2 linked regions of the Saccharopolyspora erythraea NRRL 2338 genome follow. Each later gene encodes a partner of the first gene's protein in a complex. Links are inferred from orthologs where the notes say so. Each region holds a gene or a part of one and is shown on either strand. Other genes may lie near its edges. The genes, in order: dnaG and dnaB.

Region 1 (8,024 bases):
GCGATCTTCACCGCCGAAGTCATCCTGACCTGCACAGATACCCGCGAAACAAAAGTGGGGCCGCCAACGTCCAAGCACCACTCGGATCGGAGTCCGAGCTGAGATCGTTACCAGAACCTGACCGTGTCGACACTTAATCGCCCGAACAGGTGAAAGAGGGATGTCGATCTCCGAGGAGCGACACCGGATCGCCGGTGCCCCTCCGCGCTCGAGCGCCTCCGACTGGAGTCGAACCAGCAGCCCTTCGGCCAGCTGGCCCCGCCGAAAGAATAGCAGAACCGATCATGCCCCCGCCGCCGACCGCCCTGCCGTGCAAGGAAGTCCGGAGTCGCACCCGATGGTCGGCTCAGCGCTCCTGAGCGGCGGAGGACAGCGGCTCGACCGGCCACCGGCCGGTCGCCGCGCGCCACGCGAAGAACGCGCCGGCGACGAGCCAGAGGAACCCGAGAGTCCCGTCCTCGAGGTTGCCTTGCGGACCGCCGCGGTGGGCCGGCAGCGAGACGAGGGCGGCGATGATCGTGCTGGCGAAGTACCCGGCGCCCGCGAGCCCGATCCCCGCGCCGATCCGCCCGGGCAGCGGCCCGTGGAAAGCTCCCGCGACGTACAACGCGAGAGCGAACATGCCGGTGATCGTTCCCCACCCGCCGAACTCGGTCAGCTCCGGCACGTACTCGCTGGTGCCGAAGTACACGACGACCATGACCACGAGCGCCGCTCCACCGATGATCGTGAGCGCCGACAGCACCCCGAGCACCACCCGGCTGACCGCCACCGACATCGCGCTCCCCGCCCCTTCGGGTGATCCGGATGTCCCAAAGTATCGGGATGGACGGTCCCGGCACATGGTTTTCGTTCATTCGGACGCATTCGCCGACACCCGATGCGGGAGATGCGAGCGCGAGGCGGCTCAGCCCGGAAAAGAAAAACCCCAGGCCATCCGACCTGGGGTGGAAGCTCCTCCGACTGGACTCGAACCAGTAACCCTTCGGTTAACAGCCGAATGCTCTGCCAATTGAGCTACGGAGGAATGTTGTACAGCTTTCGCGCCACCTGGCGCTTCGTCAGCCCTCGTCGCGCTGACAGGAACTACTCTAGCCCATGCGCTCCAGCGCTTTCACGCACCCCCCACTTGTGCCGTGACCCGCGTGTCACCGCAGGTGGGCGACGCAGAAGATCCGCCGGAACGGAAACCACGTCGTGCCGTCGGGGCGCTGGGGATAGGCCGCGCGCAGCCGCGGCGCCAGCTCGGCGCGGAAGTGTTCCCACTCGCTGTCGTCCAAGGCGGCCCGGACAGGCCGCAGCGAGCTGCCGCTGAGCCATTCCAGCACCGGGTCCTCCCCGCTGAGCGCGTGCACGTAGGTGGTCTCCCACGCGTCGACGCCCACGCCGACGTCGGCGAACACGTCGGCGTAGCCGATGGGCGGCAGGACGCTGTCCGGGGTCAGCAGGAGTCCCGAGAGCCGGTCCCGCCACCGCGGCTCGGCGATCAGCGCGTGGGTCGCCGCGTAGGACGGCGACTCGAAGTTGCCCGGCACCTGGAAGGCGAACCAGGCACCCGCGGGCAGCTCGGTCATCCACCGCCGCAGCAGGTCGACGTGCTCGGGCACCCAGTGCAGGACCGCGTTGCACAGCACGACGTCGGTGTCGGGCCGCGGTCGCCAGTCCCGGACGTCCTCGACGCGGGCGTCGACACCCCGCGAGCGGGCCGCGTCCACCATTTCCGGCGACGAGTCCAGGGCCTCCACGACCGCCTCCGGCCAACGGCCGGTCAGCATCGGCGTGAGGTTGCCCGGCCCGCAGCCGAGGTCGACCACGCGCCGTGCGGTCCGGGCGCCGACCGCGGCCAGCAGGTCACCGGCGGGCCGGTTGCGCTGCTCGCCGAACTCCAGGTACCGCCGCTGATCCCACACCCACGCCTCCCGAGCCCGGGCAGCGACCTGTCAGTCGCGGCCCTTCCTGGCTTCCTCGATGCGCCGGGCGATCTCGGCGGCGACCTCGGCGACCGCCGTCTCGTCGGCGTCGGTGTCGGCCCGCACCTGCAGCACGATCCCGTCCCGGCCCGGCACCTTGCGCTGCACGAACCACGCACCGCCGCCGGCGAGGTCGCGGTGCTGGCTGGACTTGATCGACGACGTGACGCGCGTGTGCACGACGTCGGGCAACCGGCCGGCCGAGGTCAGCGCGAGGCGCCTGCGCGGCAGGTCGCGCAGCAGGACCGCACCACCGGCATCACCGGTCTCCTCCGCCTCGACGAGCCCCAGTTCCCCGCCGTTCCAGATGGCCTTGCTGAGCAGGTGCCAGCCGATCCGCCGCGTGTCGTCGCCCTCGGGAACCCACAGCCCGAGGTGCGTCGCGACCACCGGCCCGTCCTGGCTGTCCGCGACTGCCAGCACGTGCTCGTCGGTCTCGAGGCGACCGGCGAACCCCTCCGGCAACGCGGCCGTGCCGCTGAGCCTGGCCATGAACCGGCGGAGCCAGGAGCTCACAGCGCCCCCAGCGCGTGGGCCTGGTCCAGCAGCGACTTGCGGTAGCCCTCCAGGGCCACCAGGTCGCCGAACAGCGCGTTGTACTCGTCGGGGTCCTCCAGCGGCGACATCCGCTGGACCCTGGACTTGATGTCCGCGATCTGCCTGCTGACCAGGCACTCCTGCAACCGGGCGATCACGCCGCCGACGTAGCGGGGATCCTCCTCGGACTTGGTGTCGGGCGTCTCCACCGCCAGCTCGGTGAGCAGGCTACGGGTCACCGAGCTCTCGCAGTGCCTGCCGACCGCATCCACCAGCGCGACACCGGCCAGGCCGCTGGAGGTGCCCCCGGCGGCCAGCACGGCGCGGTGCAGCTCGGCGTAGGCGGGCTCGGTGAACGCCTCCTCCGGCAGCGAGTCGTACAGCGGCCCGGCCAGCGCGGGCACCTGCAACGCGGCTTTGAGCGTCTCGCGCTCCAGCCAGCGCGGGTCGTGCCGGGGCGGCCGCTTGGGCAGGTCGACCTCGATGCCCAGCGGCTCCTGCCCGCGGGGCGCGCGCCTGCGGGGCTTGGCAGGGGCCGTGCCCGCGGCCTCCCGGACCCGGCGCACCACCTGGTTCTCGTCGGTCCAGCCCGCCCACCAGGCGAGCTTGGCGGCGAAGCCGTCGCGGCGCTCGACGTCCTTGATGCGGGCCACCAGCGGCACCGTCTCCTGCAGGGCCGCGACCCGGCCGTCGACGGAGTCCAGGTCGAAACCCTTGAGCTTGCTGCGGATGGCGAACTCGAACAGCTCCCGGCGGCGGGCGACCACGTCCTTGACCGCGGTGTCGCCCCTGGCCTCGCGCAGCTCGCACGGGTCCATGCCGTCCGGGGTGATGGCGATGTAGGTGTGGGTGGTGAACTGCTGGTCGCCCTCGAAGGCCTTCAGCGCCGCCTTCTGCCCGGCCTCGTCGCCGTCGAAGGTGAAGATGACCTCGCCACTGAAGCGGTCGTTGTCCATCATCAGTCTGCGCAGCACCGAGATGTGCTCGTCGCCGAAGGCCGTGCCGCAGGAGGCGATCGCGGTCGGCACACCGGCCAGGTGCATCGCCATCACGTCGGTGTAGCCCTCGACCACGACGGCCTGGCGGCGCTTGGCGATCTCCCGCTTGGCCAGGTCGATGCCGAACAGCACCTGGGACTTGTTGAACAGCGGGGTGGCCGAGGTGTTGACGTATTTGGCCTCGATCGGGTCGTCGTCGAAGATCCGCCGGGCGCCGAAGCCGACCACGTCGCCGCCGAGGTCCTTCAGCGGCCACAGCAGCCGCCGGTGGAACCGGTCGATCGGGCCGCGCCTGCCCTCCTTGGCCAGTCCGCACTTGTACAGCTCGTCGAGCTCGAAACCCTTGCCCAGCAGCAGCTTCGTCAGCTTGTCCCAGCCGCCGGGGGCGAAGCCGCAGCCGAACTTGGTGGCGGCGGCCTCGTCGAACCCGCGCCGGGCGAGGTACTCGCGGGCGGGCTGGGCCTCGGGCGAGCGGAGCTGCTCGGCGTAGAACTCCGCGGCGATGCGGTGCGCCTCGACCATCCGGGTGCGGGTGCCGCGGTCGCGCTTGGACGGCGCGACGCCGCCCTCGTACTGGAGCTGGATGCCCACCCGGTCGGCCAGCCGCTCGACGGACTCGACGAAGCCGAGGTGCTCGCTCTTCATCAGGAAGGCGATGACGTCGCCGCCCTCACCGCAGCCGAAGCAGTGGAACGTGCCGTGGCCGGGGCGCACGTTGAACGACGGGGTCTTCTCGTCGTGGAACGGGCACAGGCCCTTCAGCGCGCCCCCGCCGGCGTTGCGCAACGCGACGTACTCGCCGACGACGTCGTCGATCCGGTTGCGTTCGCGTACCTCGGCGATGTCGCTTTCCCGGATCCTGCCAGCCACGTCGTTCAGTCTAGGGGCTGCCGATCGGGCGCCGAGCCCGGGCGGGCGGTGCCGGCGGTGGTGTCCTGGACCGCACACCGATCGGTGAATCCGGCCGGCTGCGGCAGAATCGGCCGCGTGCTCAGCGACGACACCGCCCTCGCGGCCGAGTTCGACGGCCATCGCGGCCGGCTGGTCGGGATCGCCTACCGGCTCACCGGCCGGCTCGACGACGCCGAGGACGCCGTGCAGGAGGCGTGGTTGCGGCTGGCGGCGGAGAAGTCGCCGGTCCGCGAGCTGGGCGCCTGGCTGACGACGGTGGTGAGCCGGATCTGCCTGGACCGCCTGCGGTCGGCGGCGGTGCGCCGCGAGCAGTACGTCGGGCCGTGGCTGCCCGAGCCGGTGGTCACAGAGCTCGACTCGCACGACCCGCAGAACATCGTCGTGACCAGGGAAGACATGCGGATGGCGGCGTTGCGCGTGCTGCACGAGCTGCCTGCGGAGCAGCGGCTGGCGTTCGTGCTCCACGACGGTTTCGACGTCCCGTTCACCGAGATCGCCGAGATCGCCGGGTGCGCGGTGGCCACCGCCCGCCAGCACGCTTCGCGGGCGCGGCGGGCGCTGGCCGCGGCCGAGCCCGCGCCCCGCGTGCCGTTGCCCGAGCAGCGCCGGATGCTCGACCGGTTCCTCATCGCGCTCGCCTCGGGCGACATCACCGAGATCACCCGCGCGCTGCACCCGCGGGCCGCCCTGTTCGGTGACAGCGACGGCAGGGCCCGCACCGCCCGCAGGCCGATCCTGGGCCGGGAGAAGATCGCGCGCTTCCTCGCCGGGTTGCTCGAGAAGTACGGCGAGGCCCTGTACTCGGGCTTGCGCCCGGTGCTGGTCAACGGCGACCTGGGCCTGGTGTTCCCGGCCCTGCCCGAACGGCAGGGCCGGGTGGTCACCTTCGCCTACCGCGACGGCGCGGTCAGCGAGGTGTTCGACATCGTCAACCCGGACAAGCTCGTCCGCGCTCCGCTCTGAGCCCGGGACTTCAGGCGGGGTCGACCACGCGGGCCAGGAAGTAGACCGCGCCGGTCTTGCGGTGGCGCACCAGGAACAGGAACGGCCGGTCGACCTCGACGCGGATCGGCTCCTCCTCGCGGACGATCGCGGTGAGCCGCATCATCGCCGCCGTGGCGGCGGCCCCTTCCAGCCCGTTCTCGTCGACGCGCAGCACCGAACGGTGCACGACGGTCGAGACGCGCAGCGTGCGGTCGGTCAGCGGCGAGAAGTCCGCTCCCGGCGTGAACACCGTGCGCACGCCCAGCGCGCCGAGCGGCCGTTGCAGCTCCGCCGCACCGCGCACGTCGAACTTCGGCAGAAGCAGCTCCACCCGCTGCTGCTCGGCCGACGACAGCAGGGACTCCAGCCGGTCGGCGTCGAGCGCGGGCTCGGCCTGGTCCAGCCCCTCGTCGGGCAGCAGCACGACGCCGTCGACACCGCCCGCCGCCGGGATCGTCACGGCCTGCCAGCCGCCGGCGGCGGCGTAGCCGAAGCGCCGGGTGACGTGCATCGTCGGCACGTCCCGGTCGCCCCGCGGCGCGTGGAACACCCGCGGCGCGGTGGCCTTGTCGTCGAACGCCTCCTGCCACGAGGTCCGCAGGTAGAGGGCGTTGACCAGCGCCGCGACGGTCTCCGGGTCGACGCTGCCCTCGGGGAGCAGCTCCGGGATCAGGCCGCGGGTGGTCTCCTCGACGTCGGAGTTGATCAGTTGCCGCGCGGTCTCCGGCCGCTCCCGGAACGGTGCGGTGCGCACGTCGCTGCCCGGCCAGCTCTTCAGCTCGCGCAGGAACGACTCGTGGACCAGCAGGTCGTCGTAGGCCCAGAGGGTGTTGGCGACCGCGAGCACCGGCTCCTCACCGGAGCGCCCGGTACCGCCGAGCTCGGCCGAACCGGCGAGCAGGTCGAGCAGGCCGCCGAGGTCGTCGGGGCCGATCCGCAACGCCGCCGCGAGCTCGTCCCTGGTGCTGCCGCCGACGGCGGCGGTCACCAGGCCGAGCGCGCTGGCCACCGAGTACGGGGACCAGCAGAACGGCTGCTCCGGTGGCGGAGCGAGGTGCTTGTGCAGGCTGAGGCTGAAGTCGAGGTGCTCGCTCATGGCCGCGCTGGACTCCAATCGGTCGACGGGACTGTCGCGTGGGCGTACCCGGCTGCTGCCGAGTCTGCCAGTCCAGCGCGTGCCCGGCCGTCAGCGAAGCGACTCTTCGACGTCGGACAAGCCCATCAGGCGCAGTTCCTGGGCGATGTAGGAGGCCGCCTGCCTGGCCGCGGGGTCGCTCCAGCGCAGGTCGTTGATCCAGTCCGCCAGGTTGTCGGTGTTGACGTAGGGCTCACCGCCGGCGACGAGCTTCTGGATGTAGTGCCGGTTGGGCATGTCGGGGATCTCCTGTGGGCACGTTGGCGGCGGCGCGGGGACTTCGGGGACCGCGCCGCGGGTGAGCGCACAGGTCCCTGGCGCGCTGGTCGCCGGGGGAAGGACCAGCGCAGCACCCGTCACGCTCCAGGCGCTCACCCATTCCAGCGAAGGCTAGGAACCGCGAACACCCTGAGTAAAGAGTGTGCCGAAAAAACACCCCTGATCGCCGTCCATTCGGACGTACCTCACACCGGTTTCGTGCCGCTGCGTGTATGAGAGCGGTGCCACTGGACGGCCTGCGCGTCGGTCAGCGAGGCGACCTGGTCGACCACCACCCGCAGCCGCGCGGTGTCATCGGCCGCCCGCTTCCACGCCGCCGCCATCGCCGGGTCCAGCGACTCCGGCGCCCGGTCCGCGAGCGCCTCGACCAGCTCGGTGAGCAACGCGCGCTGGCGCTCCTGCATCCGCAGGCGTTCCGGATCGCTCATCACGTAGCGCACCGCGACGGCCTTGAGCACCGCGACCTCGGCCACCACCCGCTCCGGCACCACCAGGTCGGCGGCGTAGCGGGTGAGCACGCCCGCGCCGTGCTCGGCGACGGTGCCGCTCACCGCCGCCGAGGCGAAGCGGCCGACGAGCTCGCTGGTCAGGCGCTTCAGCGCGACCTGCGAGCGAAGCGAACCGTCGTAGTCGAGCACGCCGGCCACGGCGGGCAGCTCGACCAGCCCCTCGGCCACGTCTTCCAGCAGCGCCAGCGCGTCGCCCGCCGAGCGGCCGTCGCGCCAGAAGTGCTTGGCCGCCATCCGCACGATCTCGGCGCGCTCGTCGGGCCTGGTCAGCGCACGCAGCGAGATGCGCTGCGAGTGCACTCCGTCCTCCACGTCGTGCACGGAGTAGGCGACGTCGTCGGACCAGTCCATGATCTGGGCCTCCAGGCACCGGCGGCGCTCCGGCGCGCCCCGGCGAATCCACCGGAAGACCTCCAGGTCGTCGGCGTAGACGCCGAACTTCGGGTTGCCCGGCTGCTTGGGCCACGGGTACTTGGTGGCCGCGTCCAGGCAGGCCCGGGTCAGGTTGAGGCCGCGCCCGGAGCCGTCGTCGGCGACCAGCTTCGGCTCCAGCCGGACCAGGATGCGCAGGGTCTGGGCGTTGCCCTCGAAGCCGCCGAGGTGCTCGGAGAGGTCGTCGAGCGCGCGTTCACCGTTGTGCCCGAACGGCGGGTGGCCGATGTCGTGGGCCAGCCCGGCGGTGTCGACCAGGTCCGGGTCG
Region 2 (8,016 bases), 6.5 Mb from region 1 along the record:
TGAGGCCTGTCGGGCGCCCTTGCTACCTTTGAACGGTTCGTCGACGCGACGACCCTCCTGCCACGGAGAGCCCGTGGCCGTGAGTCCACAGGAGGTGAGTGGTCTTCATGCGTCATTACGAGCTCATGGTCATCCTCGACCCGAGCCTGGACGAGCGCACTGTCGCTCCGTCACTGGAAAACTTCCTCAACGTCATCCGCAACGACGGTGGCAGCGTCGAGAAGGTCGACGTCTGGGGTCGCCGTCGGCTCGCCTACGAGATCGACAAGCAGGCCGAGGGCATCTACGTGGTCCTCGACCTCAACAGCGAGCCGGCCTCCGTCAAGGAGCTCGACCGCCAGCTGAACCTCAACGAGACGGTGCTGCGGACCAAGGTGCTGCGCCGCGTCGTGGAGCCGCGCAAGGCCGCCCGCGTCGCCCGTGCCGCTGCCAAGGCCAAGAACCGTCCCGAGGCGTCCGTCTGACCTGCGCCGCGCGCAGCTAGCAGGCGAGCCCGCATCTAGGAGAGCTGGAGTCCCAGGCGATGGCTGGTGAAACGGTAATCACGGTGGTCGGCAACCTGACCGCCGATCCGGAACTGCGCTTCACCCCGTCCGGCGCCGCGGTCGCGAACTTCACGGTCGCCTCCACCCCCCGGACGTTCGACCGCCAGACCGGCGAGTGGAAGGACGGCGAGGCGCTGTTCCTGCGCTGCAACATCTGGCGGCAGGCGGCGGAGAACGTCGCCGAGTCGCTCACCCGCGGCATGCGGGTGGTCGTGCAGGGCCGGCTGCGCCAGCGTTCCTTCGAGACGAAGGAAGGCGAGAAGCGCACCGTCGTCGAGCTGGAGGTCGACGAGATCGGCCCCTCGCTGCGCTACGCGACCGCGAAGGTCAACAAGGTCAGCCGCAGCGGTGGCGGGTTCGGCGGCCCCGGTGGGGGCGCCCCGCCCGCGGACGACCCGTGGGGCTCGGCCCCGCCTGCCGGTTCCGGCGGCGGGTTCAGCGACGAGCCGCCTTTCTGACGGCGCCACCCCGCACCAAAGACAGAAGTTTTCGCTCAGGAGGAAGACCGATGGCCAAGGCGCCCGTGCGCAAGCCGAAGAAGAAGGTCTGCGTGTTCTGCAAGGACAAGGCCGCGCAGAGCATCGACTACAAGGACACGACGCTGCTGCGGAAGTACATCTCCGACCGCGGCAAGATCCGTGCCCGTCGCGTGACCGGCAACTGCAGCCAGCACCAGCGCGACGTCGCCATCGCGGTGAAGAACGCCCGCGAGATGGCGCTGCTGCCCTACACCTCGACCGCTCGCTGATCGCTGGAAGGAGACACGTCGTGAAGATCATCCTCACCGCTGACGTGACCGGCCTCGGCGAGTCCGGCGACATCGTCGAGGTCAAGGACGGCTACGCCCGCAACCTGCTGCTGCCCCGCGGCCTGGCGATCGTGGCCACCAAGGGTGCGCAGAAGCAGGTCGAGACGATCCGCCGCACCCAGGAGGCCAAGCGGGTCCGCAACCTGGAGCACGCCCAGGAGCTCAAGCAGCAGCTGCAGGGCCTGGGCGCGGTCACGCTGACCGCCAAGGTCTCCAAGCAGGGCAAGCTGTTCGGTTCGATCACCGCCGCCGACATCGTCTCCGCGGTGCGCAAGGCCGGTGGCCCGAACCTGGACAAGCGCTCGGTCGACACCCGCGGGCACATCAAGTCCCTGGGCAAGCACGCCGTCGACGTGCGCCTGCACCCCGACGTCAAGGCGTCGGTCAGCGTTCAGATCTCCGCCGCGAGCTGAACGGACGCCGCCGGCCGTCGTCGGCGGCGATCGAGCGGATGATGCCGGTCCCCGGGCTCGACCGGACCGGCACCCCGCCGGGTTTCGCGGATGGCGCCCCCGTTCTGGTCCTTCTTGATCCATACGGGGGCGTCGTCACCCTGATGACGTAGTCCTGGTCACTCCCGACCTGGTAGACGTATCGCGTTCCGACACGCCGAAGAACGAGCTCGCTCGCGACACGCCGAGAGTTTTCCCCGGATTTCTTCCACAGCTTGCACACACCCGCTGAGCTGGGGTTTCTGGTCGATCTTGACCGGTTGTCCCCAGGTTGTCCCCAGCGGTCCAGCAGCCTGGGGGACAGTTGTCCCCAGGCTTCCACAAGCTGTCCACAGGTTGTCCCGGGGTTTGTCCACAGCTCGGCTTGCCTGCTCCAAGCGGGCGATCTAGCTTCTCCGCGCGTGTGGTGTCGCAACTGCGAGTGATCTTGAGCGCTCGCGCGCCAGACTGCGTCCGACGGCTGCACGGGTCGGCATCGGCGTCGTGCCCGGGCACATGACCTGTCGTGCGCACAGGTCGCCTCATCGCGTCGCGCCCGGCGCGGTGGTCCTCGAGGAGGTGTCAGGTACCGGTGACGTTGGCCGACGAACGAGGAGCCGAACCTTCCCCCGGCGGCGGCGGATCCGCGAACTACGACGGGTCGTTCGAACGTCAGCCCCCGCAGGACATCGCCGCCGAGCAGTCCGTCCTCGGCGGCATGATGCTGAGCAAGGACGCCATCGCCGACGTCGTGGAAGTGCTGCGGCCCAACGACTTCTACCGGCCGGCCCACCAGGCCATCTACGACTGCGTCCTCGACCTGTACGGGCGCGGTGAGCCCGCCGACGCGATCACCGTCTCCGCCGAGCTCGACCGCAGGCAGGAACTGCTGCGCGTCGGCGGCGCCCCGTACATGCACACCCTCATCGCGACGGTGCCGACCGCAGCGAACGCGGGCTACTACGCCGAGATCGTCGCCGAGAAGGCGTTGCTGCGTCGGCTGGTCGAGGCCGGCACGCGCATCGTGCAGCTCGGCTACCACGGTTCGGAGGGCTCGCCGATCGAGGAGGTCGTCGACCGCGCGCAGGCCGCGATCTACGACGTCACCGAGCGCAGGACAAGCGAGGACTACGCCGCCCTCGAGGACCTCCTGCAGCCCACCATGGACGAGATCGACGCCATCGCCTCCCGCGGCGGCGAGTCCCTGGGCATCCCGACCGGCTTCACCGACCTCGACGCCGTCACGAACGGCCTGCACCCGGGCCAGATGATCATCGTCGCGGCTCGACCCGGTGTGGGCAAGTCGACGCTTGGACTGGACTTCGCCCGGTCGGCGTCGATCAAGCACGGCCTGGCCAGCGTCATCTTCTCCCTGGAGATGGGCAAGACCGAGATCGTGATGCGAATGCTCTCGGCAGAGGCCCGGATCCGGCTCGGCGACATGCGCGGCGGCCGGATGACCGACGACGACTGGACGCGGCTGGCGCGGCGGATGAGCGAGATCAGCGAGGCGCCGCTGTTCGTCGACGACTCGCCGAACCTGACGATGATGGAGATCCGCGCGAAGGCCCGCAGGCTCAAGCAGCGCAACGACATCCAGCTCATCGTGGTCGACTACATGCAGCTGATGACCTCGGGCAAGCGCGTCGAGTCGCGTCAGCAGGAGGTCTCGGAGTTCTCGCGTAACCTCAAGCTGCTGGCCAAGGAGCTCGAGGTGCCGGTGGTGGCGATCTCGCAGCTCAACCGAGGTCCCGAACAGCGCACGGACAAGAAGCCGCAGCTTTCGGACCTGCGCGAGTCGGGTTCGCTGGAGCAGGACGCCGACATGGTCATACTGATCCACCGCCCCGACGCCTTCGAGCGCGACGACCCGCGCATGGGCGAGGCGGACCTGATCCTGGCCAAGCACCGCGCCGGTCCGACGTCGACCATCACCGTGGCCCACCAGCTGCACTACAGCCGTTTCGTGGACATGGCCCAGGAATAGCGTCGGGCGCTGCCGGGGGATCGGTGCAGCCGGGGATCAGTCGTCGGCGAGGATCGCGTACAGGTCCGAATCGCGCCAGCCATCGCGAACGTACGCCGTACCCCGCATCCGGCCCTCGTACCGCATGCCGATCTTGCGCAACACCGCCGCCGAGGCGAGGTTGCGCGGGTCGCAGGTGCCGAACATGCGGTGCCGCCCGTGCTCGCCGAAGCCCATGCGCAACAGCTCTCGCGCCGCAGCCGTAGCTATGCCCTTGCCCCACAGCCGTGGATGCACCGCGTACGCGATCTCGCCGGTGCTCGGGCCGTGCAGCTTCAGTTCGGCAGTGCCCACAACGTCGCCGTCGACGAGGACCCCGAACACCAGCCGGTTCGGAGGTGCCGCGACCGCGGCCCGCACATATGCCCGCGTCTGGTCGTAAGTGTTGGGTCCCCACGCCTGGAAGCGGCACGACTCCGGCAAGCGGGCCCAGTCGTGCACGGCAGCGACGTCGTCGAGCGCGAGCGGCCGGAGGTTGAGCGCCATGGCGGCACATTAGATCAGCACGGACGCAGGCACAGCCGACCAGTCGCACGGCCACAACTCGCGAAGAAGTGCCACGAATTCGAGACCTGCAGAACGGCTGCCGGGTTTCGGCTGTCCGTTCAGCTCGTTGTGGCCTGGGTGCGGCGGGCGTAGGCGCGGGCGGCGCGGGCGCGGTCACCGCAGCGAGTGGAGCACCAGTGGCGGCGTCCGGTGCGCAGCAGGTAGCGGCTGCAGGGGGTGGAGGCGCAGGCGGTGAGGCGTTCGGCGTCGGGGCTCGTGAGCAGGTCCGCGGTGTCGGCGGCGAGCACGGCCAGGGCGTGCTCGACGATCTGCGTGGTGGGGTGGGCGGTCTCGCGGTAGAGGCCGCGGGCCGGGTCCCAGCGGAGCAGGGAGGCCGCGGGGGCGCGGGTGAGCGCGTCGTTGACGGCGGCCAGCGCCCCGTCGGGGGCGGGCCGGCCGGCGGTGTGGGCGGCGAGGAGGGCCCGGACCTGCTCGCGCAGGGAGCGCAACAGGGTGGCGCACATCTCCATCATGCCGGTGTCGACGGGAGCGAGGCCGCGGTCGACGAGCCACTGTTCGGCGGCCCGACCGCCCTCTTCGAGTACGGCGGCCTGCGGTTCCTGACCGACCCGACCTTCGACGCCCCCGGCGACTACCCGACGCCCAGCGGCGCCGTCCTGACCAAGACCGCCCCTGCCGACGGCACCCCCGCCGACCTGGGCCGTGTCGACGTGGTCCTGCTTTCCCACGACGAGCACGCCGACAACCTCGACCACTCCGGACGCGCGCTGCTCGCCGACGTCCCGCTCACCCTCACCACGCCCGGCGGCGGGCGCCGCCTGGGCGAGCGGGCCAGGGGACTGGCCGACTGGGAGTCGATCGAGCTGGACCGCCCCGACGGCGGCACGCTCACCGTCACCGGCGTGCCCGCCCTCCACGGCCCCGGACCGCGCGAGGAGGTCGAAGCGATCACCGGGGAGGTCGTCGGCTTCGTCCTGACCGCCGAGGATCTGCCCACGGTCTACGTCAGCTCAGGCGGGCAGGCGCGTTCAGCGCACCCGAGCAGTGGAGCTTCGACTGGGAGTGGTCCTGCACCCGGGACGAGTGGCTGGATCTTCTCCCCAGTTTCGGCAGCCTCACCCGGCTCCCGCCGGACCTGGTCCGCCAGCATGTGCGGCAACGGTTCGTCCACGGCGCCCTCGTATTCGATCCACCGCACCAGGTCGATACCGGCGAGGAAGCGCCACAGCGCGGCGTAGGCGGAACGCGAGACCGCTGCCAGCTCCTCGACCAGAACCGCGCTGCTGTCGTTGCCCAGCGCGTCCTGTCCGCCTTTGTGCCGGTAGCAGACATAGCCGGTGGCCTGACCGTCCGGTTCCTGGTGCAGGGCGAATCGCAGCGAGGTCGTGCCGCCGCGTGCGTATGCCTCGTCGAAGAGACGCACGTTCCAATGGCAGTCGGCTCGGTCCGGCCAACCGACCGAGGACGCTCTGACCTGGTCGTAGACCTTCTCGATCAACGGGCGTGCCTGAGCACGATCGACCAGCCGGACCGTTCCCTCGCCGAAGCCCGTGCCGGGGCGGAAGGACATGGAGCGCTTCTCGCAACGGATTCGGTTCCCCTGCGTGGCGGGGCCGTAGCCGTAGCGACCGTAGATCGCGGCTTCGGAAGGACGTAGCACGGCAACCGGTTCACGGCCCTGCTCGTGCAGGTCGGCGAGCTGCCGACGCATCATCGCGGTGAGGATTCCACGGCGCCGGTGCGTCGGAGCCACGCCGACCGAGGCGACGCCCGCGACGGGCACGAGTGCGCCGGGGACGGTCAGGACCCGGGGATAGAGGGAAACGCCTCCAACAGGGACTTCCTGGTCGAACGCGGCGATGGTGCGATCCAGGTCGGTGGCCGCGCGCTGGTTGACGATCTCCGCGTCGGAGCGGTCCATGCCGTAGGTGTCGGCGATCATCCGAGCCCAGGCTTCGAACTCGTCGTCGGTGATGGGACGAAGCGGGTGGGGATCGGCCATCCGCCCTGTGTAGTACGCGCCGAACGCCGATGCGACCGATTTTGCTGTCCCGGCGGGAAAGGTGCATCGGTCAGGCGCGTCGGGGGCGGGCTCTGATGTGGAAGCGCTCGCCCTGCGGCCCGAGGATGCTCAGGTACTCGACCGGCTGGGTGCCGGCGTTGCCGAACCAGTGCGGGAGGTGGGTGTCGAACTCGGCGACCTCGCCGGCGGTCAGGACCAGGTCCTGGTCGCCGAGCACCAGGCGCAGCCGCCCGTTGAGGACGTACAGCCAGTGATAGCCCTCGTGCGAGCGGGGATCGGGTTCGACGTCGGTGGGTCCGGCCGGGAGGATCTGCTTGAACGCCTGCAAACCACCGGGTTTGCGGGTCAGCGGGATCACGGTCATGCCGTTGCGGGTGATCGGACGGGGATGCACCCGGGGATCGCCGCTGGCCGGTGCGCCGACGAGTTCGTCGAGCGGCACCTGGTACGCATTCGCCAGCGGCAGCAGCAGTTCCAGGCCCGGTTTGCGGTGCCCGGACTCCAGCCGGGAAAGCGTGCTGACCGGAATGCCGGTGGTCTCCGACAGGGCGGTCAGGGTCGCGCCGCTGCGGCGGCGGAGCGCACGGAGTCGCGGGCCGACGGCGCTGAGCACGGTGTCGAACTCGTCGCTCATACCTCCACTGTGCCGAACGTTTTGCACTTCCAGCAAAGAACTTTGCCGGTTCACCCTCGGCGGGGGCAGGTTGGTGCCGGAGGTGGTCGCGATGACCCAGGAGTCCCGGAACAGCCGGTATGACGTGGTGATCGTCGGTGGTGGGCCGGCTGTGCACCGGCGAGCTGATCCCGCTCCGGGCGCTGGAGTGCGGGTCGCGGGCGACCTCGCCGATCCCGCCGCGAACGTCCTCGCGGCAGCCGCGTCCGGCTCCGCGGCGGCGAGTGCGATCAACGCCGACCTGATCGCCGAGGACACCCGCCGCGCCGTTGAGACCCGGCGCGATCCCTTCTCACCGGAGTCGGAAGCCCGCATCTGCCCACAGGTCGTCGGCGACCGGCGCCACGGCCTGCTCAACAACAACTGACCAGCGAGGTAAGGACAAATGGACGCACAGTTCTGGGACGACCTGTACAGCGGCCGCGACCAGCTCTTCAGCGGCAACCCCAACGGGGTGCTCGTCACCGAGATCGCCGGCACGCCGCCGGGGCAGGCGCTCGACGTGGGCTGCGGTGAAGGCGCCGACGCGTTGTGGCTGGCCCGGCGCGGCTGGCAGGTCACCGCGGTCGACGTGTCCCGCGTCGCCCTGCGACGCGCTGCCGCGGCCGGTACGGACGTCACCGGTCGCGTGGCGTGGACGCACGGCGATCTGACCACCACGCCACCACCGGCCGACGCGTTCGACCTGGTGTCCGTGCAGTACTTCCCGCTCCGGCACGAGCCGGACCACATCGCGCTCCGCGGCCTGCTGGCCGCCGTCGCACCCGGCGGCACCCTCCTCTTCGCCAGCCACGACCCGGCCGACGTGCCCCCGGACAACGAGCACGGCTTCGACCCCGGCGACTACTACCAGCCCGACGACATCGCCGAGCTCCTCGACGACAGCTGGACCGTCCTGGTCGACGAAACCCGTCCACGAACCGCTCCGGCACCCGCGGGCACGCAGCACACCAACGACATCGTCCTGCGAGCACGACGCCTGCGGTAGCGGCGCTCCGGCAGG

What was found.
Region 2: the proteins of dnaG (region 1) and dnaB are in contact, whole or in part, in a crystal structure (PDB 2R6A), measured with the Geobacillus stearothermophilus proteins. The link is inferred for Saccharopolyspora erythraea NRRL 2338 from one-to-one orthologs. Residues at the interface, in WP_049624496.1 of Geobacillus stearothermophilus: Lys456, Leu457, Leu458, Pro459, Ala460, Asn463, Ala464, Leu467, Leu535, Leu536, Ile537, Ala538, Gln544, Glu545, Asp548, Tyr549, His552; in WP_033016901.1 of Geobacillus stearothermophilus: Ser13, Glu15, Ala16, Gln18, Glu91, Leu92, Asp94, Ala95, Val96, Pro97, Thr98, Ala99, Ala100, Asn101, Tyr104, Tyr105, Ile108.

Annotation. Positions count from the first base shown.
Region 1 is NC_009142.1:1,650,749-1,658,772, reverse strand. What follows is about bases 1,930-4,800. They hold dnaG (DNA primase), read right to left. Parts: upstream 4,376-4,800; coding sequence 2,483-4,375; downstream 1,930-2,482. Other genes in these bases: SACE_RS07375 (sigma-70 family RNA polymerase sigma factor), read left to right, coding at 4,493-4,800; SACE_RS07385 (hypothetical protein), read right to left, coding at 1,941-2,462. Also shown: SACE_RS07400 (hypothetical protein), read right to left, coding at 347-778; SACE_RS07390 (trans-aconitate 2-methyltransferase), read right to left, coding at 1,149-1,910; more of SACE_RS07375, read left to right, coding at 4,801-5,380; SACE_RS07370 (serpin family protein), read right to left, coding at 5,391-6,497; SACE_RS07365 (hypothetical protein), read right to left, coding at 6,588-6,773; SACE_RS07360 (deoxyguanosinetriphosphate triphosphohydrolase), read right to left, coding at 7,001-8,024. UniProt on the Escherichia coli protein: RNA polymerase that catalyzes the synthesis of short RNA molecules used as primers for DNA polymerase during DNA replication.
Region 2 is NC_009142.1:8,150,262-8,158,277, reverse strand. What follows is about bases 1,711-4,573. They hold dnaB (replicative DNA helicase), read left to right. Parts: upstream 1,711-2,376; coding sequence 2,377-3,771; downstream 3,772-4,573. Other genes in these bases: SACE_RS38135 (ABATE domain-containing protein), read right to left, coding at 4,416-4,573; SACE_RS35450 (GNAT family N-acetyltransferase), read right to left, coding at 3,808-4,296; rplI (50S ribosomal protein L9), read left to right, coding at 1,711-1,766. In the rest of the region: rpsF (30S ribosomal protein S6), read left to right, coding at 108-464; SACE_RS35470 (single-stranded DNA-binding protein), read left to right, coding at 524-1,003; rpsR (30S ribosomal protein S18), read left to right, coding at 1,054-1,293; more of rplI, read left to right, coding at 1,314-1,710; more of SACE_RS38135, read right to left, coding at 4,574-4,826; SACE_RS38130 (MBL fold metallo-hydrolase), read left to right, coding at 4,761-5,555; SACE_RS35435 (helix-turn-helix domain-containing protein), read right to left, coding at 6,390-6,974; SACE_RS35430 (hypothetical protein), read left to right, coding at 7,066-7,380; SACE_RS35425 (class I SAM-dependent methyltransferase), read left to right, coding at 7,399-8,001. UniProt on the Escherichia coli protein: The main replicative DNA helicase, it participates in initiation and elongation during chromosome replication. Travels ahead of the DNA replisome, separating dsDNA into templates for DNA synthesis.